DNA from 2 places in the Macrococcus epidermidis genome. Region 1 is predicted to be linked to the other one. Evidence: riboswitches for the same ligand, from Rfam matches in the RefSeq annotation. Region 1 holds a riboswitch; the other holds the start of a gene.
The links. A riboswitch is a leader RNA that binds a small molecule or an ion and turns the genes downstream of it on or off. The one in region 1 is predicted to bind S-adenosylmethionine.
Positions count from the first base shown of each region.

Region 2: linked by a shared signal. The riboswitch ahead of KFV12_RS11815 (M20 family metallopeptidase) and the one ahead of KFV12_RS04205 (methionine ABC transporter ATP-binding protein) in region 1 are both predicted to bind S-adenosylmethionine.

Region 1 is NZ_CP073819.1:775,061-778,437, reverse strand. It holds gene KFV12_RS04210 (methionine ABC transporter permease) at 1-522, opposite strand, end outside; gene KFV12_RS04205 (methionine ABC transporter ATP-binding protein) at 515-1,540, opposite strand; SAM riboswitch class I at 1,613-1,718, opposite strand; gene KFV12_RS04200 (thioredoxin family protein) at 1,758-2,069, opposite strand; gene KFV12_RS04195 (toprim domain-containing protein) at 2,041-2,430, opposite strand; gene gcvH (glycine cleavage system protein GcvH) at 2,523-2,891, opposite strand; gene KFV12_RS04185 (Spx/MgsR family RNA polymerase-binding regulatory protein) at 2,964-3,317, opposite strand.
Region 2 is NZ_CP073819.1:2,204,952-2,208,328, forward strand. It holds gene ldmS (L-aspartate--L-methionine ligase LdmS) at 1-852, opposite strand, end outside; gene KFV12_RS11815 (M20 family metallopeptidase) at 842-2,026, opposite strand; SAM riboswitch class I at 2,085-2,182, opposite strand; gene KFV12_RS11820 (sensor histidine kinase) at 2,237-3,377, opposite strand, start outside.

The sequences.
Region 1 (3,377 bases):
TGTAGAACCAACGAGTGCAATCGTTGTGACTGTAATACCAGATACAATTGCTGGTAAACTTTCAGGAATTAATACTTTTTTAATTAATGTCCATGTATTTGCGCCCATTGATTCAACAGCTTCGATTACACCTTTATCTATCTCTTTCAATCCAATTTCAACAAGACGTGCGTAGAAAGGTGCCGCACCAATAATTAAAGCTGGCAGTGCTCCTTTTACTCCACTGATTGTCTGCATGATTAAATTTGTAAATGGAAATAGCAATAAAATCAAGATAATAAATGGGATTGCTCGGAATAAATTGACGATAAAAGCTGTAACACTATAAAATACACGTGCTGCTTTTGACTTACTGCGAGAAGTTAAGAACAATATAATACCGATAATTAACCCAAATATAAATGTGAATATTGCAGAAATAAAAGTCATTGATAAAGTTTCAACGGTTGCAGTCCATACATCTGCCCATACCACATTTTTCATGCTTAACATATCTGTCAATGTTTTAATAAAATTATCCATGTCTTTCTACCTCCATCTCAACACCATGGCTTTTTAATTCTTCAGCGATAGGTTGAAGTGATCCGTTAACTTCTTTAACATGAACAATTAAATTACCGAAAGATCCTGATTGAGTATGTTTAACATTTCCTGCTAAGATATTCATCTCGATGCCGTACTTCTTAATTACTTTACTTACGATAGGCTGGCCAGTTGAAGAGCCAACAAATTTTAATTTCAGGATACTGCCATGTGGATATGCTTGTTTAATCTCTTCGATTGAAGTCTCAGTTTCATTATCCTGGATATCATCACGTACAAAACGTTTTGTGATAGTTGTTTTTGGATTATTAAATACTTCTATCACTGATCCTTCTTCAACCACTTTCCCTAACTCCATTACAGCTACTTTGTGACAGATCTTGCGGATAACTTCCATCTCATGGGTGATTAAAATTATGGTTAAGTTCAACGTTTTATTGATATCAACTAATAGTTCTAGAATTTCATCTGTCGTCTGTGGATCTAAAGCACTCGTTGCTTCATCACAAAGTAAAACGTCAGGATCATTACTTAATGCACGGGCAATACCTACACGTTGTTTTTGCCCTCCTGACAATTCTGATGGATAAGCATTTTCTCTGCCTTCTAATCCAACAAGTTTAATCAAAGATTTCACTTTAGGACTAATGTCGCTCTTTTTAACGCCGGCTATTTCAAGAGGTAATGCAATATTGTCATATACCGTTCTACTCCAAAGTAGGTTAAAATGCTGGAATATCATTGATATTTTTTGACGTTCTTTATTCAGTTGCTGCTTTGACAGTTTATTGATGGTACTGCCATTTACAATCACGTCACCACTCGTCGGTAATTCTAATCCGTTAAACATTCGAATTAATGTACTTTTCCCGGCACCACTGAAACCAATAATACCGTAAATCTCACCGCTTTGAATTTCAAGATTTACGTTATCGACAGCTTGTATATTTCCTTTTTTTGTTGTAAATGTCTTTACAACATTGTTTAATGTAATCAAATTTGGCCTCCTAACAAAAAAACGTCTCTCCTATGTGAACATAAGAAAGACGATAATTATCTATTTTCGACTCTCTCATCTTCTAAAGTTAATATAACTTTATGTGAATTGGCACCATGTCATTATTGACGGTTGCCGGGTTTCATAGGGCACATCCCTCCACCACTCTGGATAAGAGTTTATTTAGTTGTTTTATGAATATGTTCTTTATCTTAAGTCAATTTGAAGTATTCGTCAACAGTAAATTTAAATTTTCATACAAAGTTGTTACGGACTCAAATTGATAAGAAATATTTTCGACTATCCCATTACGAATAAACAATAGCACAGGTACACTTTTTATTTCATAATACTGACTTAAATTTTCATAATAATTTAAATCAATTTTTATAACGGGTATATTTAGAGATGCAGCAGTAATATCTAACATCTTTTCTGCAAGCTTACATGTACCACAAAACGGGGTATATCCAAATAGAATAAATGGTTGATCTGAAATTTCAAATTGCAAAAGCTGATTTAAGTTCATATTGCGCGGGCTTACCTTTCCATATCAATTGTTGTTTTACATCAAACTGATGTTTCATCATCGTTCTTGCTAAATAATCTAGTGGACAATTACCCACCTCACCGTATTTCGGATCAATATGAATATGATTACTTTCACTCACATGGCGTTTAAACCAAGATCTAATTTTACGTCCAGCTTTATCACTATCGGTCATAATATAAACTTTATGATGGTACAAATCTTCAATCATATCATCCAGTTTTCCGATACCCATCGTGCCATTGGTGCATATAATATGTACAGGTTCCGTTAATACTTCTTGTAATCTTAGTTTGTCACGCTTTCCTTCTACAACGATAACTTTAGTAATTACAGACATGTCCATCACCTTTTTATCATATTGTATTCAGTTTTAGCAATTTGATAATAAAAAAATTCCTTGATAAATTATTATCAAGGAAATTATACCATTTATGCGTTAATCATTTCATCATATTGTGCTTGATCCATTAATTCTTCAAGTGCAGCATCGTCAGCTTCAACTTTAATCATCCAAGCTTGATCCATTGCTGATTCGTTTACTAATTCAGGAGAATCTTCTAATTCAGAGTTAACTTCAATAACTTTGCCTGAGATAGGAGCATATAATTCAGATACAGTTTTTACTGACTCAACGCTACCAAAAGGAGCACCAACTTCGATTTCATCTCCAACTTCTGGTAATTCAACGAATACGATATCCCCTAATTCAGATTGTGCGAAATCTGTAATACCGATTGTTTTAACATTATCTTCTGATTTTACCCATTCGTGATCTTTTGAAAATTTTAAGTTTGACATTATAAACCCTCCGTTTAATTAAAGTACTATCACTATAATAATGACACATTGTAAGCGTTTATTCAATCATTTTTATAACCAAGTATCGCTATATTCTTTTTCTTTAAAGCCTAAAGTAATTTTATTGCCATTAACAGCTAACGGTCTTTTAACTAACATACCATCTGAAGCAAGTAATTCAAACTTTTCATCATCTGACTTTTCGCTTAATGTTTCTTTAAGGTTTAATGCTTTAAATTTAGCACCCTGTTTATTGAAAAGCGCATCAACATCAACATTTGTCTGCTCTACAATCGCTTTAAATTCAGCAGCCGTGGGAGTAAGTTCAACGATATGGATAGGTTCAAAACTAACGCCATGTGTTTCTAAATATTTTGCTGCCTTTCTACATGTACTACAATTTGGTAACTGATAAAATTTTATCATCATAGGCCTCCTTCTTAATTTAACCTAATATTAACAATTATTCTTAAAGGTTACAACTGC
Region 2 (3,377 bases), 1.1 Mb from region 1:
AAAGCCGGCAATGCCAACATATCCAGCTTCTACACCATTTTGCATAATTTCTAATCCTGCATCGATGACATCCTGCGGGATATTATGATCTATAATATTCCCACGATATTTACCGTACTTTTCAGTGATCTGTTGACTTGAACCAATAAACTTAATACCCAGTTCTTCGCTAAATGCATACTGTACACAATAATTATGCACCGGTTCAATAAACTGTTCAATAATCATCTGTGCTGTACCTTCTGCTTCTCGCACGCGTTTAATACTACGCTCAACATCTTCCTGCGTATAGCACAGCATTACGCCATATCCACCGGCAGTCGGATGTTCATCCCCTGGTTTAATCACGAAAGGCAGTGACCACTTACGAACAGTATCTTCAAAGTCTTCAATCGCCACAACATCACGTTTCGGCAAGAATTTACCCTTCGTCCACTTATCCAGTATCGATTTATTGTTAAGCGCTAAAAATTTATCACGTGGTACAACATATTTATCGCCTGGTACTAATTCCTCTTCATGGGCATACTGAAAGAATATCTTTTCTCCATCCAGAACCGCATCGCGTAACACCTGTTCATATGATTCACGTGTATTATACACTCTGAAACCATTCGGCATATCAAATCCAACTGCATTAAACAATGCTTCAGTTTTATCTGTCACGGTCGCTTCGTGTACAACGACCGGCATCTCGGCGATTAACAGTTCACGTGCGCTCAGTAAATTTGACTGATGTTCTTCTGGCTGTAGCCATGGATTAAAAGTATAGGATGGACGTGATGAATACATCACTTTCTCTCCATATAAATCTTTCATAACTAATGGTAAGTTGATTGGTTTAGTCCCCATAAATGTTCTCCTTTAATGTTTCATGTAAATGTTTAATGCGTTGTAGTTCTTCAGGTTTCTCGATTAATTCGATTGCCATCGTTGCCATTATTTTAGCACCTTGTAATAAGGCATGATCCCCGTGTGCGCTCTTCGCTGCTTCACGAAATTCTACCGTGTGTCCAACGAGCGTTGATGGTCCCATCTTAATATGTGGGTGAATCGTCGGTATGATGTGACTCACATTCCCCGTATCCGTTGAACCGAAACCAAAATCATCATGCAGAATTGGCTCATTATGCATAATAGCATGTTTCTCAAATAAATCATCTAAAAATGTATTTCTGATGAATTCATTAACACCATTTTGAATGTGATTGAGCTGATATTCTGCCCCTGCTGTAATCGCCGCACCTTGCGCTACACGATCGACTTTACCGGTTAATACATCTAAATCTTTTCTGCTAATTGCTCTGGTATAAAATCTCGCTTTCGTATAATCCGGAATAATATTTGCTGACTTACCACCATCTAAAATAACACCATGCACTTTATCCGTCTTCTTAATATGCTGACGCAATTGGCCGATTCCATTAAAGAAACTGATCATCGCATCAAGCGCATTAATACCATTATGCGCATTCTCAGAAGCATGCGCAGTCTTGCCAAAAAACTCCACTTCAAACACGTCTACTGCAAGTGTTGGCACGGTTCTAAACGATTCATGTCCCGGATGAATCATCAATGCTACATCACTATCATTAAATAATCCTGCTTTAACGTATGATGCTTTCGCACTACCGTTTACACCGCCTTCTTCAGCTGGTGTCCCAAATACCTGAATAACACCGCCTAAATCATCAATCACTTCTTTTAAAGCAATTGCTGATAATACACTAGATGTGCCGATAATGTTATGACCACACGCATGTCCTAGACCTGGCAATGCATCGTATTCTGCTAAATAAGCGATAGTAGGTCCTGCTTTCTCGCTTTCATACGTTGCGATAAATCCAGTTTCATGTCCTGCAATATCACGTTCTATACTAAATCCTGCATCTTTTAATGTCTTGCTCAGCAAATTAGACGCAAAGTATTCTTCATTACCTAATTCAGGTCGTGCGTGAATTTCATGACTAATGCGTATAAATTTATCTCTGTGTTCATCTATATATTGCAATACTTTGTTATTCATATTATTATCTCCTCCGTAATTATAAAAAAAGACATTCCCAGATAGGAATGTCTACACGTTCTTATCTGCCAGCTTACGCTGTAGGAATTAGCACCTTACATGACTGCAGGTTGCTGGATGTCATCGGGCCCTTCCCTCGATCCGTCTTGATAAGTTATTGAATTTAATACTAACTATATAGTTATCTATAAATTCTGTCAAATATCAAAATTAATATGTCAGTAAAGTAATTAAGAATTTCGTACCGGCCACTGAACTAACAACGTCTATCGTGCCATCATGCAGTTCAACGATTTCTTTTGCCACAGATAATCCCAAACCACTGCCATTATGATGTTCATTCGTTCTATTACCACGATAGAACTGTTCAAAGATATGCGTCAGATCTTCCTGCGGTATACCTTGTCCGTTATCCGAAATTTCTATGATTGCGTTACTTCCACTCGTGTACGTACTTATCCATACTTCAACATTAACGTTATGCGTAAAACTATTCGACACAATATTCGTCAGTACACGATCCATGCGTGACGTATCAATATGAATCGTCGCATCTTCTTTATGGACGTAGCTCAACCCTTTATTGCCATATTGAGAGACAAATGCATCAATATACGTTCGTAAACACGTTTCTTCTGTATGGAACTGAATGCCATCACTTTTCAGCTGATAAACCATATTCAAATCTTTCAGCAGCTGATCGATATATAATGCTTTATCTTCAATAATGCTTATAAACTTCTTCTGTTCGTCCGGTTCAAGCTGCATTCCACTGTTAAGTATTTTTGCATAACCATAAATTGAACTCAGTGGTGTTTTTAAATCATGTGTAATACCACGTACCCAGTTTTCACGCTGAATATTCATGTTACTTTGGTAATTTTTATCATCTGATAACTTTCCTGTAAGCTTCGCGATCGCCCCGTCTATCGGACTATACATACGATATTTACGACGCAATCGGCCATTTTTATATATCTTTTCATTATTTAATACGGAATAGTCACCCTTAGCTAGTTGCTCTACCCATGTAGAAAAATGTCTTAATGGTTGCGCTAAACGATTACCTAAAAAGATTGATAACAGTAAAATAGCGGCTAATACAACAAGATTCATCCATGCATACCAAATTAAAAAGTTTTTCATAACATTCATAAAATCTTTATCATAAATATAGCTGTTTTCTGCAAATATTGCTTTCGTATCTGCAGGATGTGGATTTTTCTGAACAACATAATAATTTTTATTATCTTTAAAATATGAAACAAAGAAATATTTTTGATAATTGTCGTTATTCTTATGCTTGAACAGCGTATTATTCACGACATCTTCATCAAAAGCTCCAGAAATT